DNA from 4 places in the Streptomyces sp. NPDC002133 genome. Region 2 is predicted to be linked to each of the others. Evidence: riboswitches for the same ligand, from Rfam matches in the RefSeq annotation. Region 2 holds a riboswitch; each other region holds the start of a gene.
What was found. Region 2 has a riboswitch for cyclic di-AMP ahead of ABT078_RS38950 (M23 family metallopeptidase). Riboswitches for the same ligand answer to the same signal wherever they lie in the genome.
Positions count from the first base shown of each region.

Region 1 (7,146 bases), on a different contig from region 2:
CGCGCGTGACGCCGTGGATCTGCGTATGCCGCGCGACTTCTACCTGCCGCATCTGCGACGGGCCCGGCACGTACATCTGTCGATCATGAACTTCGCCCGTTTTCTCTACGACGACATCGCCGAACTCGGTGTTCCCGTCTCCACCGACCTCCACGACTGGGACGGAGTGGACGACTACCACAAGGAGTTCGCACTCCGCTCCGACGTGGTCTTCCTCAGCGCGGCGGGGGCCGGTGAGCGGATCGCGTCGGTGATGCGGGAGATCCTGCGCGAAGGGCGGGCGGACACCGTGGTCGCGACGGCCGGAGCCGGCGGCTCGTATGTGATGACCCGCGAGGGCGGCCGCACACCACGTCCGGTCCCGGCCGTGGCGCCGCCCGCGCCGGTGGTGGACTCCAACGGCGCCGGGGACGCGTATGTGTGCGGCTTCCTCTACGGGCGGCTGGCCGGCCGTCCCGCTGCGGACTGTGCCCGGCTGGGCGCGGTGGCCGGGGCCCACGCCTGTACGGGCCGGGGCAGCTCGGCGCTGATCCGCCCCGAGGAACTGGCCGCGGCTCAGGTCTGACGCAGCAGTTCGTACACCGACGCGTCGAGCCCGAAGGTCCAGGCGACACCCTCCTTCGCGGTGCGCATGATCTAGCGATTCCCCCCGGTCGCGCATGATCTCTTCGCAGCGTCGAAGGATCCCGTCGGTGAACGGCCCGCGCCGTCGACCTTGGCCGGGACGCTTCTGGTTCTCGATGGGTGTAGACGACCGTACGGCCCCTGCGGACATAGGGGTTTGCCCCCCCAGCGCGGGGACATGGATGGATACGATCGCGCTCGTGAAGCTCGTGACGCAGGTGAAGCTGATGCCGGAGGCCGACCAGGCTGCCGCGCTGTCGGCGAGTGGACGGAGGAGCCCACCCAGCAGCCAGTTGGGCACTACCTCCAAGCCCGGTCCCTTTCAGGGCCGGGTCAAGTTGACAGTGGAAGCAGATCCGGACGCTTCGGCTCCACGTGATCACCGGAGGACTCGCCCCGCAGCCGCCTGCCGATCCACGGGACGAGGTACTCGCGCGCCCAGTGGATGTCGTCGCGCCGGACCTCGAGCGTGCCGCGCGGCGGCAGCGAGGGCCATGGCTGATCCGGGTCGACGGGGACGGAGAACCCGAGGACCTGGGCGGCGCGGAGCGCCACGCGCGTGTGTCCCTCGGGGGAGAGATGCAGCCGGTCGTCGTCCCAGGCGCGCCTGTCCTGGACGGACCTGAGCGACCAGAGGTCGAGGACCGGGCAGTCGTAGCGGTCGGCGATGGCGCGGACGTGCGCGGTGTACGTGGCGATCTTGCCGCGCAGATGGCGTAGCACGGGCACACCGCGGGTGTCGAAGCCGGTGGTCACCATGACGGTGCCGACGGCCGAGGTGAGGTCGGCGACGGCTCGTTCGAAGCGCTCGGCGACGTCGTCGGGGTCGGTGCCGGGCCGGATGATGTCGTTGCCGCCCGCGCAGAACGTCACCAGGTCGGGGGCGAGTTCCCTCGCGCGCGGGACCTGTTCCGCCACGATCTGATCGAGAAGGCGGCCGCGCACGGCGAGATTGGCGTAGCGGAAGGCGTGCTCCGGTGCGCGGTCGTCGAGCAGGACCGCCAAGCGATCCGCCCAGCCCATGAACTGACCCTCGGGTCCGGGGTCCCCGACGCCCTCGGTGAAGCTGTCACCGATCGCCGCGTACGACCCGAATGTTCTGTTTTCCGTTGATCTCGAATCGTCTGCCACGTCGAGACATCATTCACGGCGCTAAGTGACCTACGCCACCGTAGGGAGGTGTTGACGGGGCGTGAGATAGACCACCTGGTCAGTTTTCCGCTCGGCGGGAATACGGCCACATGCACGCCCGCCGCCCTCCGGGTCAGGTCGGAGGGCGGCGGACACTGCTGACGTTACGTCAGGTTCAGATCGAGACGCCGTACTGGCGCAGGTAGGCGAGCGGGTCCATGTCCGAGCCGTAGTCCGGGGTGGTGCGGATCTCGAAGTGCAGGTGCGGACCGGTGGAGTTGCCGGTGGAGCCGGAGAGGCCGATCTGCTGCCCGCCGGTGACGCTCTCGCCGGACGAGATGGAGAGCTGGGAGAGGTGGGCGTACTGCGAGTACGTGCCGTCGTCGTGCCGGATGACGACCTGGTTGCCGTACGCGCCGGCCCAGCCGGCCGAGACGACGGTGCCGGGGCCGACCGACTTGACGGAGGTGCCGGTGGGGGCTGCGAAGTCGACACCGGTGTGGTAGCCGCTGGACCACATGGCTCCGGCGGTGCGGTAGGCGGTGGTCATGCTCGCGTCGACCGGGGCGAAGTAGCCGGAGAAGTTGCTCTGCGCGGCGGGGGCAGGGGCGGCGGCAGCGGCAGCGGCGGGGGCCTGGGCGGCATCGGATCCGGATTCGGCGCGCGCCTGCGAGCGCTCGGCCTTCGCCGGAGCCTCGGCCCGCGCGTCGGCCTTGGCGGGCGCCTCGGCCTTCGACGCCTTCGCCTTCGCCTTCTCGTTGCCGGGGGCCTCGGCCGGAGCCTTCGCCTGGGCCTTGACGCCGAGCGTGAGCTTGAGACCCGGGTGGATGAGCGACGGGTTCTCGCCGACGGTCTCGCGGTTGTCCGCGTACAGCTTCTTCCAGCCGCCCCGGACGTCCTGCTCCACGGCGATCTTCGACAGGTAGTCACCGGACACGACCGTGTAGGTCTTGGCCGCCTTCCCCGTCTGGGCCGCCTGGGGGGCGGCGGCCTTGTGGGCGATGGTGGCGACGCGCTCGGGGGCGACGGTGGGCGCGGACGTGTCCGCGGCGTGCGCACCCGCGGCGCCGATCAGGGGGAGTGCGATGGCGGCACCACCCGTGCCCGCGGCGACGAATCCGCGCGAGATGGGGTTGGTCCTCGGACGACGATGCTTGCCCTTGGGCATGGCGAATTCCTCTCCGGCGCCTACGAGGTGAGCTGTCGGGTGCGGGCTGGAGACGCCCGGCCGCGAGGTGTGCGGCTTGACCCCTAGCCGTCCGGAACTCCGGTCGGCGTTCTACCTGGGTCCCCCGCTCCTGCCACGCGTGGGGGGTGGGTGCGTATTCCGGTCGGCGGCAGGATTAGGCGGTCCGACCGGATTGCGGCGAACTTAAGGGAGCCGGTCGACGGGAACAAGCCATCTCATTAACCCGGCATTCACCCGGGTTCCGACAACAGGGAATTCCCGGTCACCCTCCGTCGATTACGGATCTCTGATTGCCTTGCGGACAAAGGCAATTGATTGCGGGACACGACAACAGAACGTCACGAATATGATCCCGCTCACGCAACGAGGCCCATCCCCCTTACAACCGGGGCGTGTTCCACCAAAGGCCTCAATACGGACAGAAGCCACATTGAGTAGGCATCCCACTCGATGCACCCGTAAGGGCGGAAGGGTCAGATCCGGCCGGATCTGCGGCTCAGCCGGAGCACCACAGCGTCGCGGTCACCGCGCAGCCCCGTGTCCTTTCCGTGATGCAGCAGCACCGCACCCCGGTGGACGGTCTGCGTGTCCAGACACTCGTGAGCCGCCGCCGGGTCGAGCCCGCGCAGCCTGAGCGCGGGCGGCCGCTCCCCGTGGCTCTGCGCCTCGAGCCAGGCCAGGACGACGACCTCGTCGCCGCGCACGTACTGCACAGCGCTCAGCCCGCCCTCCGGCGGGCGCAGCCGGTGGAGCTCGCCGTGCTGCACGACCGGCCTGATCTTCTCAGAGGGGTCCACCCAGCCTTACTAGGGGTCCACCCAGCCGCGGGCCTCGGTCAGCTCGTCCTCTACTCCTACTCCACCGCGCGAGGTCGCCGCCGACGCCCAGCACCCCGGCCATCGCGTTGACGAAACGGAACCGCAGGGAGCTGATTCCGCCATTGAGCCGCACATTCGGGCTGCGGGGTCCCCAGTGCAGATGCAGCAGCTCGCCGCGGTCGGTGACGTGCAGCGCGTAGCTGCACGTACGCCCGGACAGAAGCCAGATGCGCCCCTCACCGACCGACTGGATCACCGCAACCCCCCAGATCTGCACAGACCCACACATCATCAGCGGGAACCGTCCCTGGAGGCAACGCTCTTGGCGCCGCAACCAAGATGATTGCCTGAGGAATCGATGTCGTAGGGTCGGGAGCGCGCCATCGTCGGCGAGCAGTGCCGACCGCAGACACGGAGGAGCCCCCGTGACGCAGCAGCTGCCCCAGACCCCGTCGACCGAACCCGAGCTCGCAGGCGTGCGCAACTTCAGGGACGTGGGCGGACTGCCTACCGTGGACGGGCGACGCGTGCAGTACGGACGGCTCTTCCGGAGCGGTCACCTCGCGCACGCCACCGAGAGCGACGCCACCTTCCTCGCCTCGCTCGGGCTCCACACGATCTTCGACTTCCGGAACGCTGCGGACCACAAGCTGGAGGGCCTCGACGTCGAGCTGCCCGGCGTGCGGAATGTCAACATCCCGCTCAGCGACCCTGCCGACGGCGCCGAGTTCTGGAAGATGGTCCGCGACGGCGACCTCGAACAGCTCAGGTCGATCCTCGCCGACGGCAAGGCGGCCGACCGGATGTCCGCCTCCTACCGCATGATCATCAAGGAGCGCACCGCGGAGCACAGCGGGGTGCTGCACGCGCTGGCGGACGACAGCGTCCCGGCACTGATGCACTGCGCGGCGGGCAAGGACCGCGCGGGACTGTCGATCGCCATCTCGTTGCTGGCGGTGGGCGTCGAGCGGGACGCCGTCGAGGCCGACTACCTCAAGTCCAACGACCCCCACCGCCGCTACAAGGTGCGCCGCAGCGACACCTCCCCCGCCGGGATGTCGCCCGAGGTCATGGAGCTGCTCAGCCCGCTCTTCGATGCCCGGGCCGACTATCTTGCGGCGGCTCTCGAGACGATCGAGGAGACCTGGGGCGGCACCGAGCGCTACTTCGCCGAGGGCCTCCGGATCTCGCCCGAGACGCGCGAGCGCCTGCGCGAGCGGCTGCTGGACGGCTCGGTCTGAGTCTCCCGGCCGAGTCTCCGGACCGGCTCTCCCGACCACGGTCGGGGTCACTCGGCCCCGGCGGTGAACAGCGGACGGAGGAAGGCCGCGAAGAGGTGGCCTGCCACCACATACGCGAAGAGCCGGACGATCAGCCGGACGGGGCACTTCTGCTCCTGGTTCGCCTCCCGGCTCGACGACGTCTTCCCCTGCCTGACGGGTCCCCTCAGGCGTGCGGGTGTGCGTGCGGGTCGGGGCTCTGCAGCAGGGTGTGGACGAAGAGCAGCTCGGCGCCGCCGTGTGTGGCGGCGGCGATCCGGTGCGGCGTGAGCGAGTCGAAATGGGCGCTGTCCCCGGGTTCGAGCTCGTGCACGGTGTCGCCGAGGCCGAGCCGCAGCCAGCCTTCGAGCACGTACAGCCACTCCTCGCCGGGATGGACCCGGACGAGGTCGCCCTGGCTCCCGTAGGGCACACGCAGGCGCAGGGCCTGCATGGCCCGCGCACGGCCACCGGCCTGCCGGTACGTCCAGCCGTCGGCCTCCGCCGGGCCCATCTCGCCGCCCCGGATGATCGCGTCGCGCTCCGGTGCCGACTCGCCGAGGAGGTCGGAAACCGTCGTACCGTAGGCCCTGGCGAGGGCGAGGAGCATGGGCAGCGACGGTTGCCGGTTGCCGGTCTCCAGCCGGGAGAGATGGGCGGGCGAGAGGCCCGCCCGCTGGGCCGCGGCCTCCAGGGTGAGGCCGCGGCGGCGGCGCAGCTCCCGCAGCCGGGGCGCGACGTCGGGCAGCTCGTCCGCCGGCTGCCCGGCCGGCCCGCCTGCCTGGTGTCCGCTGGGAAGGCTCATGCCTCTATTGCGCCAGTAATTTTCCTCTAAGGCAAATTCATTACCCCTTAGGCAAAGGGCTGGGAGGCCCGCTTGCGCCGCCGCTCAGGCGGCGGGGCGCGGGTGCGCCCCCGCCCCACCCGCTGCTGCCGCTGCTGCCCGCGCCCGGACGCCTCGCCTCGAGGGGCGTGGCCCGCGACGCGGCGGCCGGATCGGGGACGGCGTTCCTGCTGCGGGAGCCGGCGGCGGCAGCCGGGCCGCCCGAAGCGCCCGGCCGGGAGCGGGCCGCCGCCGCCGAGGACGGCCCGCGAGGCTCAGCGGTTGGCGACGGCCTGCTTCACGAGCGTCTTGCCGAAGTCCCACATCAGCCCATTGCCGCCGTGCGCGTCGTCCATCACGGCCGTGAAGGCCGCGACGAAACGGTCGACGTCCGCCTCTTCGATGATCAGTGGCGGAATGAGCTTGATCACTTCCAGGTGGTCGCCGGAGACCTGGGTGAGGATGCGGTGCTTCTGCAGCAGCGGTACGACCACCATCTGCGCGAAGAGTCCCTTGCGGGCAGTCTGCAACATGGTCCAGCGGCTGCGCAGCTTCAGGGACGACGGCCTGCCGAACTCGATCCCGACCATCAGCCCGCGCCCGCGGACCTCCCGCAGCAGCTCGTAGCGGTCGACGAGCGCCGCGAGCCGCGTTCGCAGCAGATCCCCGGTCGCCCGTGCGTTGGCGACCACCTGCTCGTCCTCGATCACGGAGAGGACGGCGAGCCCGGCGGCCATCGCCTGCGCGTTGGAGCCGAAGCTGGCCGAGTGCACCAGCACCCGGTCCATCGACGAGTAAACCTTCTTGAAGATCCAGTCCTTGCCGAGGGTCGCGCCGACGGGCACATAGCCGCCCGAGAGCGCCTTCGCGACACACACCAGATCGGGCTCGACGCCGTCCTCGTGCTGGTACGCGTAGAAGTCGCCGGTCCTGCCGAGGCCGGTCTGCACCTCGTCGGCGATGAGCAGCGCCTTGTGGCGGTGCAGCAGCTCCTGGGCCGCGCGGAGGAATCCGGGCGGGGCCTCGTGCACGCCCTTGCCCTGAATGGGCTCCACGACGAAGCCCGCCACATCGCCGTGCTTCAGCTCGCGCTCCAGTGCGGCGAGATCGCCGAGCCCGATCGCGGTGTCGGGCAGCAGCGGGGCGAAGCCGTCGCGGAAGCCCGCCTCTCCGTTGACCGAGAGCGAGCCGGTGGTGAGCCCGTGGAAGGCGTGGGCGCAGTACAGGATCCGGGGCTTCCCGGTCGCGTACCGGGCGAACTTGAGGGCCGTCTCGACCGCCTCCGTACCGCTGTTCCCGAAG
Region 1 covers NZ_JBEOXF010000084.1:6,435-13,580, forward strand. The annotation lists gene ABT078_RS39150 (carbohydrate kinase family protein) at 1-565, shown strand, start outside; gene ABT078_RS39155 (SGNH/GDSL hydrolase family protein) at 958-1,755, opposite strand; gene ABT078_RS39160 (M23 family metallopeptidase) at 1,931-2,923, opposite strand; cyclic di-AMP (ydaO/yuaA leader) riboswitch at 2,928-3,086, opposite strand; partial or broken gene ABT078_RS39165 (GH36 C-terminal domain-containing protein) at 3,418-3,916, opposite strand; gene ABT078_RS39170 (tyrosine-protein phosphatase) at 4,188-5,003, shown strand; gene ABT078_RS39175 (DUF6126 family protein) at 5,051-5,212, opposite strand; gene ABT078_RS39180 (helix-turn-helix domain-containing protein) at 5,209-5,826, opposite strand; gene ABT078_RS39185 (aspartate aminotransferase family protein) at 6,120-7,146, opposite strand, start outside.
Region 1: it holds a riboswitch for cyclic di-AMP, as region 2 does, so the genes downstream of both, ABT078_RS39160 (M23 family metallopeptidase) here and ABT078_RS38950 (M23 family metallopeptidase) in region 2, are expected to answer to the same signal.

Region 2 (7,146 bases):
GGGAAAGAGTACGGCTCGGGCACCGGTCGCGAAGCCCGGGAGGCGGGTGCAGTCTGAGGGCACCCGCGCGTGGCCCGGACGCCGGCCGACGGCCGTTGCCGAGCACTGCACCACACATGAGAGACTGGTCTAGACAACCGCTTAGGACTTGAAGGGCACCACCATGGCTGAGCGCCGCGTCACTGTCGGCTGGGCCGAGGGCCTCCACGCCCGCCCCGCTTCCATCTTCGTCCGTGCCGCCACGGCCTCCGGCGTCCCGGTGACGATCGCCAAGGCCGACGGCACCCCCGTCAACGCCGCCTCGATGCTCGCGGTGCTCGGCCTGGGCGCGGAGGGCGGCCAGGAGATCGTCCTCGCCTCGGACGCGGACGGCGCGGACGCCGCGCTCGACCGTCTCGCGAAGCTGGTCGCCGAGGGTCTCGAGGAGCTCCCCGAGACCGTCTGACCGCTGGTCCCGCCCCGGGAAAGGACCTTGCACCCGCCCCGGCAGGGAATGACAAATAAATAGAAACGGCGGAGCCGCAGCAACCGGGAATTTCGGTCAGCGGCTCTGCCACTTTCAAATATCCCCTCTTTGTATACGGCGCTTCTGTTAATTGCGGACGCTCGCCGTGTTTACGGCGTGTTGCGAAGTCCTCACCGTCCCGCGCGTCGTGATGCGCAGCCTGTGCGCCCCCGCCATCCGCTCGGCGTGCATCGCGGTGAGCGCCCGCGCCCGCTCCGCGTCGCCGCGTGACACCGCGTCCACGATCGCACCGTGCTCGGCCCAGGACTCCACCGGCCGAGCGGGCTGCTCGACGGCGTACATCCAGGCGACCTTGTGCCGGAGCTGGGTGAGGAGCGCGATGAGTCCGGGGCTGCCGGAGGCCTGCGCGAGGGTCTCGTGGAACCAGCCTCCGAGCGACCGCAGATCCTCGCCCTGGCCCCGGCGCGCCCGCTCCTGGCCGAGCCTGACCAGGCCGCGCAGCACTTTGAGGTGGGCTTCCGTGCGCCGCTGCGCGGCCCGTGCGGCGCCCAGCGGCTCCAGCAGCATCCGGATCTCCAGCAGGTCGGCGGCCTCCTGCTCGGTGGGCTCGGCGACGCACGCTCCCGCATGTCTGCGGGTGACGACGAAGCCCTCGGACTCCAGGGTCCGCAGCGCTTCGCGCACCGGGACCCGGGAGACGCCGTAGCGGCGTGCCAACTGCTCCTCGGTGAGCCGGCTGCCGCGCTCGAAGACACCGGAGACGATGTCGTCGCGGATCGCCGTGCATACCGAGCGCGCAGGAATGCGCATACCGAACCTCCGCCTTTAATCCGCGCGAAACCCAGTCGAGCGATGTCTGTTCGGTGACTCTATTGCAGCCGGCCGGAATTTCCGATGGCCTGCCGGAATCCATGGATATCTTTTGGCCTGAATACGCCGAAAGCCCCGGCCGGTCGCCATGACCGGGCCGGGGCCCACGGCTGCGGAGGCGGGCGTCAGACGCTCACGCCGTGGCCGCGCAGATACGCGACCGGGTCGATGTCCGAGCCGTAGTCGGGGCTCGTGCGGGCCTCGAAGTGGAGGTGCGGGCCGGACGAGTTGCCGGTGGACCCGGACAGGCCGATCCGCTGGCCCGGGGTGACGGTCTGGCCGACCGAGACGCCGATCGACGACAGGTGGCCGTACTGGGTGTACGTGCCGTCCTTCATCTTGATCACGATGTTGTTGCCGTACGCACCGCCCCAGCCGGCCTCCACGACCGTACCCATGCCGACGGCGACGACCGGAGTGCCGGACGGGGCATGGAAGTCGACGCCGGTGTGGCTGCCGGAGGACCAGACCGAGCCGCCCGCCTGGTAGGCCGTGCTGACGTGGGAGGCGGCGACCGGGAGCGTGTAGGACATCAGGCGCTTGCGCTCGGCCTCGCGGGCGGCGCGCTCCTTGGCCTCGCGGGCCGCCTTGACGCGGGCCTCCGCCTTGCGCTTCGCCTCAGCCTCGGCCTTCGCGCGGGCGGCGGCCAGATCGGCCTCGTACTGCTGGGCCGCGGCCTGGGCGTCGATCTGCTCGGCGAGGGTGGTGCCGGCGGCGACGGCCTGGGTGAGGCCGGTGTCCTCGAAGGACGGGCTTTCCGTGTCGGCGGCGAGCGCCGGGGAGGCGAGGCCTCCGATGACGCCGGTGGTGGCGAGGGCAGCGGCTCCGGCGATGCCCGCGCGCTTGCGCGTCAGCCGGCTCGGACCACGATGCTTCCCGGTGGCACGGGTGAACGCCATGTAGTGGCTGATCCTTTCCTTCCTTCTCGCCTACCGGGTTAGCTGACGGGTTCGGAGCAGGAAGGTCTCCTACGGGCCCCTCCGCACGAGTGCGAAGGCGTCCGATTCACCCCAGGGGACATGTGGGTCCCCGGCTCCCCAGGCTCGCGCCCGACGGGGACTCGGCGATGGCTGTCCGATGCCGCTGGTGCGGCTGGTGCAACCGGCGGACAGCGCAGAAGACGCTAAGCCGGACATCTTTCAATCACCAAACGGACACGGAGATTTGTTGTGCATGCCACAGGCCAGACAGGCAGCCTCTCCAATAAAACGGACATACGGGAGGGCCCCGTTGGCACGATGCCAACGGGGCCCTCCGGGTGCGCCGGAACCGACCGGCGGTCAATCAGCCCGTGACAACAGTCACTTCACCGATGCCCAGCGCCCTGACCGGCTCCTCGATCTCGGCCGCGTCGCCCACGAGGACGGTGACGAGCCTGTCCACCGGGAAGGCGTTGACGACCGCGGCCGTCGCCTCGACCGTGCCGGTGCGGGCCAGGCGCGTGTACAGCTGCGCCTGGTAGTCGTCCGGCAGGTGCTGCTCGACCTGGTCGGCGAGCGTGCCCGCGACCGACGCGGCGGTCTCGTACTTCAGCGGGGCCACACCCACCAGGTTCTGCACGGCGATGTCGCGCTCGGCGTCGGTGAGGCCCTCCGCGGCGAGGGTGCGCAGCACCTTCCAGAGGTCGTCCAGCGCCGGGCCGGTGTGCGGGGTGTCGACGGAGCCGCTGATGGCGAGCGTGGCCGCGCCCGTGCCGTCGGCGGAGGAGCGCAGGACCTGGGCGAAGGCCCGCACGCCGTACGTGTACCCCTTCTCCTCGCGCAGGACGCGGTCGAGACGGGAGGTGAGGGTGCCGCCCAGGCAGTACGTGCCGAGGACCTGGGCCGGCCAGACGCGGTCGTGGCGGTCCGGGCCGATACGGCCGATGAGCAGCTGCGTCTGCACCGCGCCGGGGCGGTCGACGATGACGACGCGGCCCCTGTCGTCGGCGGTGATCGACGGCATGGGACGGCTCTCGGCCGCGCCACCGGTCCAGGCGCCGAGGGTGTCGGCGAGCACGGCATCCACATCGACACCGGTGAGGTCGCCGACGATCACGGCGGTGGCGGACGCGGGCCGGACATGGCCCTCGTAGAAGGCCCGCACGGCCGCGGAGTCGATGCGCTCCACGGTCTCCTCGCTGCCCTGGCGGGGCCGGGACATCCGGGAGGACGCCGGGAAGAGCTGTTTGGACAGCTCCTTGGCGGCGCGGCGGGCCGGGTTGGCGGTCTCGTGCGGGATCTCGTCCAGCCGGTTCCGTACGAGCCGCTCGACCTCGCTGTCGGCGAAGAGCGGCGCACGCAGGGCCTCGGCGAGCAGGCCGAGCGCCTTGAGGAGGCGGGAGACCGGCACCTCGAGGGAGACGCGGACGCCGGGGTGGTCGGCGTGCGAGTCCAGGGTGGCGCCGCAGCGCTCCAGCTCCGCGGCGAACTCCTCCGCAGTGTGCTTGTCGGTGCCCTCGGAGAGCGCCCGGGCCATGATCGTGGCTACACCGTCGAGGCCCTCGGGCTCGGCGTCCAGCGGGGCGACGAGGAAGATCTCGACGGCCACGACCTGCTGGCCGGGGCGGTGGCAGCGCAGGACGGTCAGCCCGTTGTCGAGCACACCGCGCTCGGGGGCGGGGAAGGCCCACGGCCTGGCCTCGCCCGCCTGCGGCTGCGGGTGGAATTCCATGGTCACGGCAGCGTCGGTCACTGGTCCGCCCCCTCCTCGTCGTCGTTGTCCTCGGTGTCCTCGGCGGACTGGACGGGCTCGTACACCAGAACCGCCCGGTTGTCCGGGCGCAGCCGGGCCTGGGCGACGGCCCTGACCTCCTCGGCGGTGACGTCGAGGACCCGCGACACGGCGCTGAGCGCCAGCTGGGGGTCGCCGAACAGCACGGCGTACCGGCAGAGTTCGTCGGCGCGGCCCGCGACCGTACCGAGCCGGTCCAGCCACTCGCGCTCCAGCTGTGCCTGGGCGCGCTCCATCTCCTCGGGCGTCGGGCCCTCGGCGGCGAACCGCTCCAGCTCGTCGTCGACGGCGGACTCGATGTCGGGCACCTCGACCCCGCCGGACGTCTTCACGTCCAGCCAGCCGAGCGAGGGCGCACCGGCGAGCCGCAGCAGGCCGAAGCCCGCGGCGACGGCCGTGCGGTCGTGGCGCACCAGACGGTTGTGCAGCCGGGACGACTCACCGCCGCCGAGGACGGTCAGCGCCAGGTCGGCGGCGTCGCACTCGCGTGTGCCGTCCTGCGGCAAGCGGTAGGCGGCCATCAGGGCGCGGGCCGGAACCTCCTCCTCCACGACCTCGCGCAGCTGCTCGCCGATGATGTCGGGCAGGGTGCCGTCACGCGGCGGCTGCTTGCCGTCGTGCATCGGGATGGAGCCGAAGTACTTCTCGATCCAGGCGAGGGTCTGCTCCGGGTCGATGTCGCCGACGACCGACAGCACCGCGTTGTTCGGCGCGTAGTACGTCCGGAAGAAGCTCCGCGCGTCCTCCAGCGTCGCGGCGTCCAGGTCGGCCATCGAGCCGATCGGGGTGTGGTGGTAGGGGTGTCCGTCCGGGTAGGCGAGGGCGGTCAGCTTCTCGAAGGCCGTACCGTACGGAACGTTGTCGTAGCGCTGGCGGCGCTCGTTCTTGACGACGTCCCGCTGGTTCTCCATGGACTCGTCGTCGAGCGCGGCGAGCAGCGAGCCCATGCGGTCGGCCTCCAGCCAGAGCGCGAGCTCCAGCTGGTGGGCGGGCATGGTCTCGAAGTAGTTGGTGCGCTCGAAGCTGGTGGTGCCGTTGAGCGAGCCGCCGGCTCCCTGGACCAGCTCGAAGTGTCCGTTTCCCGGCACCTGCGCGGAGCCCTGGAACATCAGGTGCTCGAAGAGGTGAGCCAGGCCCGTACGCCCCTTGACCTCGTGGCGCGAGCCGACGTCGTACCAGAGGCAGACCGCGGCGACCGGGGTCAGGTGGTCCTCGGAGAGCACCACGCGCAGACCGTTGGCCAGGCGGTGCTCGGTTGCTGTCAGGCCGCCGGAGCCGGCCTGGGCTGTGGCCGTGTGACCCATGGGCATGTGGTCCCTTCGATCGCGTTGCTGGATGTCCTGCCACTGTATGCAAGCGCGTCGGGACCTGGCGAAGTTCCCGCAGCTTCCACCCGGTGTTCCGGGTCGCGGTCCGCGCTGTCGGTGGGACGGTCCACAATGGTCGGCGTCAGATCACATTCATGGTTCATGTTGGTGAAGGAGCCGCAGCAGCGATGGCCCGCCGCAGCACGAAGACGCCGCCGCCCGACGACTTCGAGGAGAGGATCCTCGACATCGACGTCGTCGACGAGATGCAGGGCTCCTTCCTCGAGTACGCGTACTCGGTGATCTACTCCCGGGCCCTGCCGGACGCCCGGGACGGAATGAAGCCCGTGCACCGCCGGATCGTGTATCAGATGAACGAGATGGGCCTGCGCCCCGACCGCGGCTACGTGAAGTGCGCCCGCGTCGTCGGCGAGGTCATGGGCAAGCTCCACCCGCACGGCGACGCGTCGATCTACGACGCGCTGGTGCGTATGGCGCAGCCCTTCTCGATGCGGGTGCCGCTGGTCGACGGCCATGGCAACTTCGGCTCGCTGGGCAATGACGACCCTCCGGCCGCGATGCGTTACACCGAGTGCCGGATGGCCGACGCGACGAGCCTGATGACCGAGTCGATCGACGAGGACACCGTCGATTTCGCGCCGAACTACGACGGGCAGGAGCGGGAGCCGGTCGCCCTGCCGGCGGCCTTCCCGAATCTGCTGGTCAACGGCGCGTCCGGCATCGCGGTGGGCATGGCGACGAACATGCCGCCGCACAATCTGGGCGAGGTCATCGCCGCCGCCCGCCATCTGATCAGGCACCCGGGCGCCGATCTCGAAACCCTGATGCGGTACGTGCCGGGTCCCGACCTGCCGACCGGTGGCCGGATCGTGGGTCTGTCCGGAATCAAGGACGCGTACGAGACGGGCCGCGGCACCTTCAAGATCCGCGCCACGGTGACCGTGGACGACGTGACGGCGCGCCGCAAGGGGCTCGTCGTCACCGAGCTGCCCTTCACCGTCGGCCCGGAGAAGGTGATCGCGAAGATCAAGGACCTCGTCGGCCAGAAGAAGCTCCAGGGCATCGCCGACGTCAAGGACCTCACGGACCGTGAGCACGGACTGCGCCTGGTCATCGAGATCAAGAACGGCTTCATCCCCGAGGCCGTCCTGGCGCAGCTGTACAAGCTGACGCCGATGGAGGAGTCCTTCGGCATCAACAACGTGGCGCTGGTCGACGGCCAGCCGCTGACGCTGGGTCTCAAGGAGCTGCTCGAGGTCTACCTCGACCACCGCTTCGACGTCGTCCGCCGCCGCAGCGAGTTCCGGCGCCGCAAGAAGAGCGACCGGCTGCATCTCGTCGAGGGCCTGCTCGTGGCGCTCCTCGACATCGACGAGGTCATCCGCCTCATCCGCTCCAGTGACAACTCGGCGCAGGCGAAGGAGCGCCTCATCGCGCACTTCTCGCTCAGCGAGATCCAGACGCAGTACATCCTGGACACCCCGCTGCGCCGGCTCACCAGGTTCGACCGTATCGAGCTGGAGAGCGAGCGCGACAGGCTGACCGCGGAGATCGCGGAGCTCACCCGGATCCTGGAGTCGGACGCGGAGCTGCGCAAGCTCGTCTCGTCCGAACTGGCCGCGGTGGCGAAGAAGTTCGGCACCGAGCGGCGCACGGTGCTGCTGGAGTCCGCGGGCACGCCCGTTGCCGCCGAGTCGCTGCAGGTCGCGGACGACCCGTGCCGGGTGCTGCTGTCCTCGACAGGGCTGCTGGCACGGACGGTCACCGGTG
Region 2 covers NZ_JBEOXF010000082.1:22,404-29,549, forward strand. The annotation lists gene ABT078_RS38940 (HPr family phosphocarrier protein) at 164-445, shown strand; gene ABT078_RS38945 (GntR family transcriptional regulator) at 593-1,276, opposite strand; gene ABT078_RS38950 (M23 family metallopeptidase) at 1,462-2,235, opposite strand; cyclic di-AMP (ydaO/yuaA leader) riboswitch at 2,249-2,412, opposite strand; gene ABT078_RS38955 (M16 family metallopeptidase) at 2,621-4,009, opposite strand; gene ABT078_RS38960 (M16 family metallopeptidase) at 4,006-5,352, opposite strand; gene ABT078_RS38965 (DNA gyrase/topoisomerase IV subunit A) at 5,544-7,146, shown strand, end outside.

Region 3 (7,146 bases), on a different contig from region 2:
GCCGGTCACATCGGCTTCGAGTGGTTCGGGCGCGAGGTGCTGGACCACTGGTACGAAGAGGAGGAGGAGATCTTCGTACACCCCCGTGACCCGCACAAGCGGGTGGACGCCCTGCCCAGCACGCGCCATGTTCAGGTCGAGATCGAGGGCACGGTCGTCGCGGACACCCGACGACCGGTACTGCTCTTCGAGACGGGGCTGCCGGTCCGCTACTACTTCGCGCGCGAGGACGTCCGTCTCGATCTGTTCACCGCGACCGGCACGCACACCCGCTGCCCCTACAAGGGCGTGGCGACCGAGTACTGGTCGTGGGCGGGCGGCGGTGATGTACGGCCCGACATCGCCTGGAGTTATCCCGATCCGCTGCCGGCCGTCCATGCCGTCAAGGGCCTGGTCGCCTTCTACAACGAGTTCGTCGACGTCATCGTCGACGGAGAACGCCAGGAACGGCCGGTCACCCTCTTCTCGAAGCCGGCCGCCCTCTCCTCGAAGAGGGGCCCGGACCGGCCTGGGAGCGGAGCGACGTAAGGTCGAGACGTGAACGCTGAAGCCCCCGTCGAGCCCGGCCGTATCGTCCTGATCACCGCCAGCCACCGCGTCGCGCCCGGACTGCTGTCCTGGCCCGCGTGGCAGACGCTGCACGCAGCCGACCGGGTGCTGTGTGCGGACGGCGGCCATCCGCAGCTGCCGTATCTGAGGGAGGCGGGGGTCGGCGTGGAGATCGCCGCGCCCTCCGCCCAGGAGCTCGTCGACGCGTGCGCGGGAGGCCGGACCGTCGTGGTTGTCGCGGCCGGTGAGGGCGATCAGGCCCTCACCGACGGCCTCTCCCGCATGGCGGGCTCCGGCCGGGTCCAGATGCCCGACCTGGAGCTGCTGCCCGGCTCGTACGACCTGCCCGGCGCTCGTCTGCTCGATCTCGTCCAGGTCATGGACCGGATCCGCCGTGAGTGCCCATGGTCCTCGCAGCAGACCCACAAGGGCCTGGCGAAGTACGGCATCGAGGAGGCGTACGAACTCGTCGAGGCCATCGAGGACGGCGACCGCGACGAGCTGCGGGAGGAGCTCGGCGACGTGCTGCTGCAGGTCGTCTTCCACGCGCGCATCGCGCAGGAGGATGCGGACGAGCCGTTCTCGATCGACGACGTGGCCGGGACGATCGTCGACAAGCTCATCCACCGCCACCCGCACGTATTCGGCGACGCGGACGCCGAGAGCCCCGAGGACGTCAAGGCCCACTGGCTGCGCACGAAGGCTGTCGAGAAGCAGCGCGAGTCGGTGACCGACGGCGTCCCGCTCGGCCAGCCCGGCCTCGCCCTGTCCGCGAAGCTGGCGAGCCGCGTCCGGACGGCCGGGCTCGATGTGGAGCTGCCGACCGGCGACGGCGACCGCGGCGACCGCGGCATCGGGTACGAGCTGCTCGCCATGGCCGTTCGGGCCGAGGCCGACGGGCACGACCCGGAGGCCGCGCTGCGGGCTGCGGCACGTGCGTACCGCGACGCGATCCGGGCCGCCGAGGACCGGGCTAACGTCGAGGGGTGAACGACGCCGCACCCGAACCTCCCGAACTCTTCACCTGGGAGTTCGCCACCGATCCCTACCCCGCCTACGCCTGGCTGCGCGAGCACGCGCCCGTGCACAGGACCCGGCTGCCCAGCGGGGTCGAGGCCTGGCTGGTGACCCGGTACGGCGATGCCCGGCAGGCGCTCGCGGACCAGCGGCTCAGCAAGAATCCCGCGCATCACGACGAGCCGGCGCACGCGAAGGGCAAGACGGGCATCCCGGGCGAGCGCAAGGCGGAGCTGATGACGCATCTGCTGAACATCGACCCGCCCGACCACACCCGGCTCCGCCGGCTGGTGTCGAAGGCCTTCACGCCGCGCCGGGTCGCCGAATTCGCGCCGCGCGTACAGGAGCTGACGGGCCGGCTGATCGACACGATCGTCGCGAAACAGGACGGCGCGGCCCAGGGAGAGGCCGACCTCATCCACGAGTTCGCGTTCCCGCTGCCCATCTACGCGATCTGCGACATGCTCGGCGTCCCGCCGGAGGACCAGGACGACTTCCGGGACTGGGCGGGGATGATGATCCGGCACGGCGGCGGGCCGCGCGGCGGGGTCGCACGGTCGGTGAAGAAGATGCGCGGCTATCTGGCCGAGCTGATCCACCGGAAGCGGGAAGCGCCGGGCGACGACCTGATCTCCGGGCTCATCAAGGCCTCCGACCACGGCGAGCACCTCACCGAGAACGAGGCCGCCGCCATGGCCTTCATCCTGCTCTTCGCCGGCTTCGAGACCACGGTCAATCTCATCGGGAACGGTGTGTACGCGCTGCTGCGGCACCCGGAGCAGCGGGCGCGGCTCCAGGCGTCCCTCGCCGCCGGCGACTCCACGCTCCTCGAGACCGGCGTCGAGGAGCTCCTGCGCTTCGACGGTCCCGTGGAGCTGGCCACATGGCGGTTCGCCACCGAGCCGCTGACCCTGGGCGGGCAGGACATCGGCGTCGGCGACCCGGTCCTCGTCGTCCTCGCGGCGGCGGACCGCGACCCGGACCGGTTCCCGGGCCCTGACGTCCTCGACCTTGCGCGCCGGGACAACCAGCACCTCGGGTACGGGCACGGCATCCACTACTGCCTCGGTGCGCCGCTCGCCCGCCTGGAGGGGCAGACCGCGCTGGCGACGCTGCTGACCCGTCTGCCCGACTTGCAACTTGCGGTCGATCCGTCCGAATTGCGGTGGCGTGGGGGGCTCATCATGCGTGGATTGCGCACTCTGCCCGTTCGGTTCACTTCTCAAACGAGCTGACAGATCATCAACTCTGTGACTTTCACGTGATCTCCGCTGCATCGACTTGTGACTGACGTTCGAATGCGGCTACGTTCACCGTCAACGCGGGACTCCTCGGTCCCCTGGGGGCTCACGGGTCCCCTGCAGTCACACGGAAGGTCACGCGCATGCTCTCCGGGAACGGTCGACACCGCCGCCCCCGCCAGGCTCCCGCCCTCGTCGTCGCCGCAGGAGTGACCGGCTCGGCCATCGCCATCCCGCTGCTGGGCGCGGGCTCCGCCACCGCCGCCGACGCCACCACCTGGGACCGCGTCGCGGACTGCGAGAGCGGTGGCATGTGGAGCGCCGATCTCGGCAACGGCTACTACGGCGGACTGCAGCTCTCCCAGGACACGTGGGAGGAGTTCGGTGGCACGGCGTACGCGCCGCGCGCCGACCTCGCCAGCCGTTCGCAGCAGATCGCGGTCGCCGAGAAGGTGCTCGCCGCCCAGGGCCCGTCGGCATGGGCGAGCTGCGCCGTGATCACCGGCCTCGCGATCGACGGCGGCAAGGCAAAGGTCGACCCCGGGCTGACGCCCGGCGTGAACACCAAGGGCGACTCGACGGGCTCGGCGGACGAGGAGGTGGACCCTCCGTCGTTCGGCGACGGGGCCGACGCCTCGACCCCGCCCTCCGCCCCGGCCTCGTCTGCGCCCAGCCGGTCCGGGCAGTCCTCCGGGAAGCCCTCGGGCGGGGCGTCCACCGAGACGTCCGCCACCCCCGAGTCGACGGCGTCCACCCAGGACGTGACCGAGGGCGCCGAGAGCGGCTCCGGCAAGCACCGCGGTTCCGCCGCCGAGGAGCGCGAGGCGGGCAATTCGGGCAATGACCGGGAATCCGGTCGACATGCCTCACGGGATGACGCATCGGCACGAGACGGCGCTGCTGCGGCAGATGGGTACACCGTCCGCCCCGGCGACAACCTGTGGGCGATCGCGGACGCGAACGAGGTGCCCGGCGGCTGGCCCGCTCTGTACGAGGCGAACCAGGAGACCGTCGGCTCCGACCCGGACCTCATCCTCCCTGGCCAGAGTCTCGATCTGGGCCTGAAGGAGAAGCAGTTGAAGAAGTAGTTAGGGTGCTTATGTCCACTTCTGTGCAAGTGAGACATGAGTCTCTTCCGGTCAACTGGCGTGCTGTGGCTGCCAAGTCCGGTCATCCCGCTTCTCACCTGCGAAAACGGACATCTGTCCAGGGTGGGTAAGGGCGATTTCTCCCCGATGTTCGACTTTGAACATCGGGGAGAAGTGCGTTTACGGTCTGAACCGCTCGCCACCGCGGGCCCCGTCGACCGTCACGCCGAATCCTGCCGTCGGTCGAAGGGAACAGTCGTCGCGTCAAGCGCCGTAGGCAGGAGCGGGGGACCCAAGGTAGGTGCCGCGTCCGCCCCATGAGGGACGGTCACGGCTCGGGGTGAAGCCGCGCGCAATGGTCGCGCGTGGCCGGGCAACTCACTTGGCCCGAACCCGACAGCTCACCTCGTAGGCGTCGGTGAGGGGAAACTCCATGCTGCTTTCCGGCAAGGGCACGCACCGCCGCCCGTCCAAGGCGATCCGCCTCGTAACGCTCGCCGGTGTCACGGGTGCCGCGATAGCCGCGCCGCTCGTCGTGACCGGTACGGCGTCCGCCGCCACCGCCTCCGAGTGGGACGCGGTCGCCCAGTGCGAGTCCGGCGGCAACTGGTCCATCAACACGGGCAACGGCTACTACGGCGGTCTGCAGTTCTCGGCCTCCACCTGGGCCGCGTACGGCGGCACGGCGTATGCCGCCTCCGCCGACCAGGCCTCGAAGTCCCAGCAGATCGCGGTCGCCGAGAAGGTCCTCGCCGGCCAGGGCAAGGGCGCGTGGCCGCACTGCGGCGTGGGCCTGTCCAACGCCGCGTACACCGGTGGCGCCGCCGAGGCCGCCCCGAAGCCCGCCGCGCCCAAGTCCGAGACCCCCGCCCCGGCGCCGAAGCGCTCCGAGGCCCCGACCACGCGCTCCGCTCGCGCGGCCGCCCCGGTCAAGAAGGGCGACGGCGAGTACACGGTCAAGGCCGGCGACACACTCAGCGGGATCGCCGGGGCCGAGAACGTCAAGGGCGGCTGGAAGAAGCTGTTCGACCTGAACAAGGACGTCATCGACGACGCGGACGTCATTCACCCCGGCCAGAAGCTCCACCTGAGCTGACGACCCGGCTCCGGGACCGATCCCGGCTCCGGGGCTCCCCGACCCGGACTCCCGGGACGCCCGTAGTCCCCACGCTCCCGTACCCCGGTGGACCCGGTGGACCACCGGACGCACGCACCCCCGCCCCCAGCCACCCCGGCCCGGCGCACCTTCCCCCGTAGGTTCCCCGTAGCCCTGTGGGCAAGGGAGGTGCCGCCAGGCCGGGGTTTCTGTCTGTTTCATTCCCTTTTTCGTCCCACGGGGCGGGCAGCGGCCGGCCGCTGCCCCGGGGCCGGATAGGCTCATGTCGCAAGGCCGAAGCGACCCTGCACCACATGCGTCACATTTAGCGTCACATCCCAGAAGGAGATGCTCGTGCCGTCCATCGACGTCGTCGTAGCCCGGGAAATCCTGGACTCCCGAGGCAACCCCACGGTCGAGGTCGAGGTCGGCCTCGACGACGGCAGCACCGGTCGTGCTGCCGTGCCCTCCGGCGCCTCCACCGGTGCGTTCGAGGCCATTGAGCTCCGTGACGGAGACCAGAACCGCTACCAGGGCAAGGGCGTGGAGAAGGCCGTCCTCGCCGTCATCGAGCAGATCGGCCCCGAGCTCGTCGGGTACGACGCCACCGAGCAGCGCCTGATCGACCAGGCGATGTTCGACCTGGACGCCACCGACAACAAGGCGTCCCTCGGTGCCAACGCCATCCTCGGCGTCTCGCTGGCCGTCGCCCACGCCGCCTCCGAGGCCGCGGACCTCCCCCTCTTCCGCTACCTGGGCGGGCCGAACGCGCACCTCCTGCCGGTGCCGATGATGAACATCCTGAACGGCGGCTCGCACGCCGACTCCAACGTGGACATCCAGGAGTTCATGATCGCCCCGATCGGCGCGGAGTCCTTCTCCGAGGCGCTGCGCTGGGGCACCGAGGTCTACCACACCCTCAAGAAGGTCCTGAAGGAGCGCGGTCTCTCCACCGGTCTCGGTGACGAGGGCGGCTTCGCCCCGAACCTGAAATCGAACCGTGAGGCCCTCGACCTCATCCTCGAGGCCGTCAAGCAGGCCGGTTACGCGCCCGGCAAGGACATCGCCCTCGCGCTCGACGTCGCCGCCTCCGAGTTCTACAAGGACGGCAAGTACCTCTTCGAGGGCAAGGAGCGCTCCGCCGCCGAGATGACCGAGTACTACGAGGAGCTCGTCTCCGCGTACCCGCTCGTGTCGATCGAGGACCCGCTGTTCGAGGACGACTGGGCCGGCTGGAAGGTCATCACCGACAAGCTCGGCGCCAAGGTGCAGCTGGTCGGCGACGACCTGTTCGTCACCAACCCGGAGCGCCTCGCCCGCGGCATCGAGGACGGCGCCGCGAACGCGCTGCTGGTCAAGGTCAACCAGATCGGTTCGCTGACCGAGACCCTGGACGCCGTCGAGCTGGCCCAGCGCAACGGCTTCAAGTGCATGATGTCCCACCGCTCCGGCGAGACCGAGGACGTCACCATCGCCGACCTGGCCGTCGCCACCAACTGCGGCCAGATCAAGACCGGCGCCCCGGCCCGTTCCGAGCGCGTCGCCAAGTACAACCAGCTGCTGCGCATCGAGGAGATCCTCGACGACGCGGCGGTGTACGCGGGCCGCAGCGCCTTCCCGCGCTTCAAGGGCTGACACCCCTGCTTCCGTACGTCCCCGCACCCGGTCCCGTACCGTGTGCGGGGACGTACGTACGTAAAGGGGAGGCGCGCACATGGCCCGGGACCGGTTCTCCACCGCGACCCGACTGAGGCTGCTCGGCGAGCAGACCGCCGCCCGCGTCTACCGCTCGCAGAACCGCCGCCAGGCCCGCCGCTCCCGGCTCACCGGCCGGGCGGCCTTCCTCGCCCTGGTGGTCTGCTCGCTGATCGTCGCGCTCGCGTACCCGATACGGCAGTACGTGTCGCAGCGGAACGACATCGCCGAGCAGGAGCGGCTCGCCGCCGCCGCCCGCGCACGCGTGGAGCAGCTGCGCGACGAGAAGGCGCGGCTGCAGGACGACGCGTACATCATGCGTCTGGCGCGCGAGCATCTGCACATGGTCCTGCCGGGCGAGACGGGCTACACCATGATCGACCCGCGGGCCGGCCGGCAGCCCCGAGCCGAGGAGGGCGGCGCCGCCCGTCCCTGGTACTCGAACGTGTGGGACGGCGTC
Region 3 covers NZ_JBEOXF010000012.1:106,578-113,723, reverse strand. The annotation lists gene ABT078_RS15780 (DUF427 domain-containing protein) at 1-528, shown strand, start outside; gene ABT078_RS15775 (nucleoside triphosphate pyrophosphohydrolase) at 538-1,539, shown strand; gene ABT078_RS15770 (cytochrome P450 family protein) at 1,536-2,801, shown strand; gene ABT078_RS15765 (transglycosylase family protein) at 2,951-3,895, shown strand; cyclic di-AMP (ydaO/yuaA leader) riboswitch at 4,155-4,325, shown strand; gene ABT078_RS15760 (transglycosylase family protein) at 4,329-4,991, shown strand; gene eno (phosphopyruvate hydratase) at 5,340-6,626, shown strand; gene ABT078_RS15750 (FtsB family cell division protein) at 6,706-7,146, shown strand, end outside.
Region 3: it holds a riboswitch for cyclic di-AMP, as region 2 does, so the genes downstream of both, ABT078_RS15760 (transglycosylase family protein) here and ABT078_RS38950 (M23 family metallopeptidase) in region 2, are expected to answer to the same signal.

Region 4 (7,146 bases), on a different contig from region 2:
TTAATTATTTGCCTAATGCCTTTAGGGAAGCTTAGCGTCGGAGGCATGAAGGCACTGACCGAACAGGACATCCGCGCATCGTTCGTCAACTGCTCGAAGGGTGAGGCCAAGCGGCTGGCCGTCCCGCGCGATCTCGCCGAGCAGCCCTGGGACGACCTCGACTTCCTGGGGTGGCGTGATCCCGCCGCGCCCGACCGGAGCTATGTCGTCGCCGAGCGGGACGGCCGAATCGTCGGGGTGTCCCTGCGCTTCCCGTCCCGGCAGCGCGGCTATCTGCACCGCAGCATGTGCTCCCTGTGTCTGACGACCCACCCGGGAGGCGGCGTCTCGCTCATGACCGCCCGCAGGACCGGCCAGGCGGGCCGCGACGGGAACTCCGTCGGCATCTACATGTGCACCGACCTCGACTGCTCCCTCTACGTACGCAGCAAGAAGCAGTCGGTGCCCGGCGGGCGCCTCCAGGAGTCGCTCACGGTGGAGGAGCAGATCGAGCGCACCAGGGGGAATCTCCATGCGTTCCTCGATCGGCTGTGACCCGACGTGATCCGACAAGGTGCATCGGGTGCCAGTCGCGGGAAAACTGGACTTATGACTAGCAAGGCACTCCTGGAGGGTGGCCCGGAGGATCTGTCAGGACAGATCGTGCCGATCACCCCTCCCGGACAGGAGCTGAAGATTCCGCACCGCGGCGGGTACGAGCACTTCAAGGTCACGTCGCGCCATGAGGACAGCCCGGAGGGGCGGCTGCCCGTGTACGAATGGTGGGAGCGCACGGAAGTCGCCGAGTAGGCCCCGCGGCCCGCGGGACGTGGACGTGAGGGACCCGGTCGGACGCCCGGTACAGGCCGGGCCCTGCCGGTGTGATGGGGGTCGTCCGGAACTGCCCGGCAGCCGCACAGGAGCCGCCCGCGGCACCCCGCGACCGTAAATGGAGTGGATCTTGCTCCTGATGGCGTAAGGTGGTGTTCACCGACGCGGGGTGGAGCAGCTCGGTAGCTCGCTGGGCTCATAACCCAGAGGTCGCAGGTTCAAATCCTGTCCCCGCTACTCAAGGCCGAAGGCCCGGATCCTGATGGATCCGGGCCTTCGGTGCGTCTGGGTCCGGCCGCGCCGGGCCCAGCCCGCTCGCCGCTTGACCTTTACGCAACGTCAAGTTCTAGCGTGAAGGGCATGGAGTGGTCGATCCAGGAAATCGCCAGGAAAGCCGGTACGACGAGCCGCACGCTCAGGCACTACGGGGAGCTGGGGCTGCTCGTGCCGAGCCGAATCGGCAGCAACGGCTACCGCTACTACGACCAGGACGCCCTGATCCGGCTGCAGCGCATTCTGCTGCTCCGCGAGCTGGGGCTCGGGCTGCCGGCGATCGCGCAGGTCCTGGAAGGACAGCGGGACACGGCCGCCGCCCTGCGCACCCATCTGAGGTTGCTGGAGCAGGAGCGGGAGCGCATCGGGCGGCAGATCGCCTCGGTGCGGACCACTCTCGACCGCACGGAGAGAGGAGAGGAACTCATGGCGGAAGAAGTCTTCGACGGCTTCGACCACACCCAGTACGAGGAGGAGGTCACCGAGCGCTGGGGCCGGGATGCATACGAGAGGGGCGACCGCTGGTGGCGTTCGCTCAGCGCCCAGGAGAAGCAGGCCTTCCAGGACCGGCAGGCCGGGATCGCCCGTGACTTCGGCCAGGCGCTCAAGGACGGGCTCGCAGCGGACAGCGACGAGGTGCAGGCGATCGCGCAGCGGCATGTCGAGTGGCTGTCGGTGACGGTCACGCCGACGAAGTCGTACGTCATCGGGCTCGGCGAGATGTACGTCGCCGACCCGCGCTTCGCGGCGAACTACGACCGGCACGGCGAGGGCGCGGCGGCGTTCGTTCGCGACGCGATCAAGGTGTACGCGGAGCGCAACCTCGGCGACGACTGACAACGACCGGCGCGGGCTGCCGCGGAGGCCCACGACGGCCCACGACGGCCCACGGAGGCCCGCGAAGGGCCACAGCGGGCCACGACGGGTGACGGCGGACGACGACCGCGCCCGACCGAGACCCGTTGTTCCCGAGGTCACCAGGAGGGCCCCCTGGTGACCGGCGGCCCGGACCGCCCGATCGGTCGACGTGGCACCGGACGCAGACCCGGGAGCTAGCCCGGTTGGCCGACGGCGATTCGCTGCGCTGCGCGGCTCCGGCCAGCCTGGGTGGGGCACGGTAGGTCCGCACCGTGGGCGGACCGGGCAGGAGACCATCGGTGGGGCAGCGAACAGGCGACAGCGACGACGGCATCGGCGATGACGGCGCCGCGCCGCGCCGGGACGGCGGCCGCCGGATCGCCCAGGTGCTGCCCGTGCTGCTGATCGTGGGCGGGATTTTCTTCGATGTGGCCACCCCGGCGTCGTACACCGCATCGCCGCTCTTCGCCGCATCTCCGCTGGTGGCCGCGCCCTTCTTCTCCCCGCTGTACACCCTGCTGGTCGGCGTCGGCGCCCTCGCGGCGGAAGCGGGGCTGCAGGTGTACAACGGCACGTTCACCGAGATCCCGTCGGTGACCGAGATGCTGACCGTGCTCACCGTCGCCGTGATGGCCCTCTTCATCAACCAGGTCGTACGTCGCGGCAGCGCGCGACTCGCCTCCGCGCGCGTCGTCGCGGAGGCCGCCCAGCGGGCCGTGCTGCCCTCGCCCGCCGCGCGGATCGGCGATCTGCAGATCGCCGCGCGGTACGAGGCGGCGCAGGCGGACGCGTTCATCGGCGGCGACCTGTTCGCCGTGCAGGACACTCCGTACGGGGTGCGGCTGGTGGTCGGGGACGTACGGGGGAAAGGGCTGAACGCGGTCGAGGAGGTGGCCGTCGTGCTCGGTGCGTTCCGGGAGGCGGCCGAGCAGGAGCCCACCCTGGAGGGGGTTGCGCAGCGGCTGGAGCGGGCGCTGAAGAGAGGTGGCACGCGGCGCTCGGAGCCCGACGTGTTCGAGGGGTTCACCACGGCCCTGCTCGCCGAGATCCCGCGCGGCGTCGGACGGGTGCGGGTGGTCAACCGGGGCCATCCGCCGCCGCTCGTGCTGCACGCGGACGGCGTGCTGGACGTGCTGGAGCCGAGCGAGCCCGCGCTGCCCCTCGGCATGGGCGATGTCGGCACCTGGCCGGACCGGGTGGACGAGGCGGCGCTCCCGGCCGGGGCCACGCTGCTGCTCTACACGGACGGGCTGTCCGAGGCGCGTGACGAGCACGGCACCTTCTACGACCCACGCGAACGGCTGAGCGGTCGAATCTTCCCCGGCCCCGAGGAACTGCTGGACGCGGTCGTCGCCGACGTGCAGCGGCACACGAACGACGGGTCGACGGACGACATGGCGCTGCTGGCGGTCAGCCGACCGGGGGAGCGGCAGCCGGAGCGGCGCCGCACGATGCCGGTGGTTCCCTGAATCGCCCACGGCTCCTCCTGTCGCGACGGAGCGTGATCGAAAGGAAGCCCTCCGCATAACATTTGATGCACCGTCAGAAACTGGGGGGTAGGTGAGGGGAGGTCAACTCGCCCGTTTCCCCCCTCTTGTGCCCGGAAAGTCCAGGCCAAAGTCGTTAACGATCAGTGGGAACGGCTTGGAATACCGCCCCGGTGTCTATTAACGTTCGATAACGCAGCGCGGTCGTCCCAGCCGTCGCAAGAGACGGCACCGCGCGCACGCGCCGAATTCCGCAAGGGAACCGGGGAACCACCAATTGGGGTGAATCGGGCACTTTATGGTGCTCGTAGGAGACCTTCCTGCTCCGAACCCGTCAGCTAACCCGGTAGGCGAGAAGGAAGGAAAGGAGCACGCCTCCGTGGCGTCCAACGAGCCTGCCCTCCAAGAGCCTCCCACCACCGAATGGTTCCCCGCCGGCGAGTGGGTCCCCACGGCCGGCGCGGAGGAGTGGAACCCGACCGAGGAGTCCGTCCGCCCGGTCCGAGGCAGGCACCGCGTCGTCAAGCAGCGCAACGGGCTCGCCCGGAGCTCCACCGTCCTCGGGGTCGGCGTCATCGCCGCGGTCGGCGCCGGCGGCATGGCCACCGCGCAGGACAAGCCCGCCGTCTCCATATCCCTGCCCGACACCATCACGGACAACCTCCCGGACGCCAAGTCGCTGCCGGGCGTGGGCTCCCTGATGTCGGACGGGTCCGACGAGCAGGACGGCAACGGGAACGCGGCGCCGCTCACCGCGCTCTCCGTCGCCGACACGGCGTCGGCCACGGACGGCGGGGAGAACGCGGCCGGCGCGGGCGAGGCGCTTCGCGCCCGCATCCTCCAGCAGGCCGAGCAGCAGCAGGCCGAGGCCGACGCCGAGGCGAAGGCCGCCGCGGAGAAGGCCGCCGCCGAGAAGGCGGCCGCCGAGGCGAAGGCCCAGCAGACCGAGGCCGAGGCCGCGGCCGCGGAGGCGAAGCGGCTGGCCGAGGAGGAGGCGGCGCGCAAGGCGGAGGCCGAGCGGCTCGCCAAGCTCGCCGCGAGCTACTCCCTGCCGACGTCCTCTTACACGATCACCTCGACCTTCGGCCAGGCCGGCTCGATGTGGTCCTCCGGCTACCACACCGGCCTCGACTTCGCGGCGCCCACGGGTACGCCGGCGAAGGCCGTGCACGGAGGCACCGTCAAGTCGGCGGGCTGGTCCGGATCCTACGGCTACCGCGTGGTGCTGGAGCTCGAGGACGGCACCGAGATCTGGTACGCGCATCTGTCCTCGATGACCGTGTCCGCCGGACAGACGGTCACCACCGGCGAGACGATCGGCCGTGTCGGCGCGACCGGCAATGTCACCGGACCGCATCTGCACCTCGAGGTGCACACCGCGGGCGGCACCGGGATCGACCCGTCGGCGTGGCTGCGCGACAAGGGCCTGAGCATCTGACTCACCGCTTCGGCGGTTCGGCGGCTTGATGCTTCGGTGCTTCGGCGGTTCGTGATGCGCCGAAGCCCCGATGCCCCGATGCGTCGTACGACTCCCGACGTTGGCGTTCGCGTCCACGATCACGCTGCACGTCGCTTTTCACGCTCATATCGCTTCGCCCGATTCCGGGCGTCCGTTCCGGGCGTTTCCTCGCGCTCGTACGACCCCGGCAGCCCTGGCGGCACCCCCCCGACGTCAGGGCTGTCGGCCTATCCCCGGTACGGGTTGTAGCCCCCGTAGTCCCGGTACGGCGCCGGAGCCGGGGCCGGAGCCGGAAGCAAGACCCTGCCCGACGCCTGGGCGGCGTACGTCAGGGCCGGGGACGCGATGTGCTTGCGCTGCCAGAGGTGGTGGAGCAGTTCCTGCTCGCGGGCGACGAAGTCCGGGCCCGCCGTGCCTCGGTGGGCGCGGTGGCGCAGGAACGCGAGGGAGGTCGCGAAGGCCTCGTACTCGGACACGGCGCGGGCGGCCGCGGGGCCGTGGGTGCGGCCCGCCATGTCGCGGGCCATCGTGCGCGCCCGCATGGAGGACAGGGCGAGCGGCTCGGCGGGGGAGAGCCAGCCCGCCGCGGCGTACGCGGGGAGCTGGGCCGCGACGGTGCGGAGCTCACGCTGCCGGGTCCAGACCGCCAGCCAGGTCAGCAGCCCGAAGGCCGGGACCATGAACGCCGCGTACACCGCGTAGAAACCCCACGGGCCGAACACCCCCGAGCCGTTCCACAGCGCATGCATGCCCATCGCCAGCGCAAGGCCGAGCAGCGGCAGCGCGGTCCTGCGGAACCTCCGCCGCCGTGCCGTGATCGCCGCGAAGCCGAAGCCGATGCCGGTCAGCACGGTGAAGAGCGGATGGGCGAACGGCGACATCACGATCCGTACGAAGAAGGTCGCCGCGGTGACGGACGCGAAGCCTGAGTGGCCGAACTCCTGGTCCTCGCCGAACGCGTTGCCGAGATAGAGGATGTTCTCGGTGAAGGCGAAGCCGGTCGCGGTGAATCCGGCCACGACGACCCCGTCGACGATCCCCGTGAAGTCCCGGCGCCGGAAGAGGAAGACGAGCAGGACGGCGGCCGCCTTGGCGCTCTCCTCCACGATCGGGGCGATGACGGTCGCGCCGATCGTGTCCGCTGATGTCGGATCGGCCGTCGCGGTCGCTATCCACTGGGTCGCGAACGAGTTCGCGATGATCGCCACGAGCGCGGCGGCGCAGGCCCCCCAGGCAAAGGCGAAGATGAGGTTCCGCCACGGGCCCGGCTCGACGCGGTCCAGCCAGCGGAACGCCGCCATCAGCAGCGGGACCGGCAGCACGGCGAGGCCGAGGCCCACCAGAAAGCCCTCGGTGCCGGTCTGCTCGCGCACGAGCGCGAGGATGACCAGGCCGGAGAGGCCGAGCAGGGTGACCAGGGCCCCGGCCCGCAGGGCCTTGCTCCGCCAGAGGGCGCGGCTCGGCCGGTAGCGCCACTGCGCACGCGCCGGCACTGCGTCGAACAGGGGCTGTTCGTCGCACGCCGGGACGGCGGGGTGCGGCGCGGCCGGTTGCGGCTGCGGGGACCAGTCGGACACGCGACGACCCTAACCAGGGGCACTGACAGTGCGCGACGGGGTTACGCGACGGACTTGCCCGGCGGGTCGGGCGGCGCCCGGGGTGCTACCTGCGGCGGAACAGCAGGTCGTGCACCACATGCCCCTTGTTCAGGCCCTGCCCCTCGAACCGGGTCAGTGGCCGGAAGGCGGGGCGGGGCGCGTATCCGCCGTCCGCCTGGGTGTTCTCGAAGCCGGGGTGTGCGGAGAGGACCTCGAGCATCTGCTCGGCGTACGGCTCCCAGTCGGTCGCGCAGTGCAGTACCGCGCCCGGCTTCATCCGGCTCGCGGCGAGCGTGAGGAACTCGGGCTGGATCAGCCGGCGCTTGTGATGGCGCTTCTTCGGCCACGGGTCCGGGAAGTACACGCGGAGCCCGTCGAGCGCGTCCGGGGTGAGCATCTCGCGGAGCAGGATGATCGCGTCACCGTTGGCCACACGGACGTTGGTGAGGCCCGCGCGGTCCGCGAGCCCGAGGAGATTGCCCTGGCCCGGCGTGTGCACGTCGACCGCGAGGATGCCGGTACCGGGGTCGGCGGCGGCCATCTGGGCGGTCGCCTCGCCCATCCCGAAGCCGATCTCCAGGACGACCGGCAGTCCGTCGAACATCTCGGCGAGATCGAGGGTCCGCAGCCCGTCGATGTCCAGCCCCCAGGTGGGCCACAG
Region 4 covers NZ_JBEOXF010000028.1:78,133-85,278, forward strand. The annotation lists gene ABT078_RS24680 (FBP domain-containing protein) at 46-534, shown strand; gene ABT078_RS24685 (DUF5988 family protein) at 589-789, shown strand; tRNA gene ABT078_RS24690 (tRNA-Met) at 974-1,047, shown strand; gene ABT078_RS24695 (MerR family transcriptional regulator) at 1,171-1,920, shown strand; gene ABT078_RS24700 (PP2C family protein-serine/threonine phosphatase) at 2,241-3,410, shown strand; cyclic di-AMP (ydaO/yuaA leader) riboswitch at 3,661-3,796, shown strand; gene ABT078_RS24705 (M23 family metallopeptidase) at 3,808-4,866, shown strand; gene ABT078_RS24710 (PrsW family intramembrane metalloprotease) at 5,115-6,464, opposite strand; gene trmB (tRNA (guanosine(46)-N7)-methyltransferase TrmB) at 6,550-7,146, opposite strand, start outside.
Region 4: it holds a riboswitch for cyclic di-AMP, as region 2 does, so the genes downstream of both, ABT078_RS24705 (M23 family metallopeptidase) here and ABT078_RS38950 (M23 family metallopeptidase) in region 2, are expected to answer to the same signal.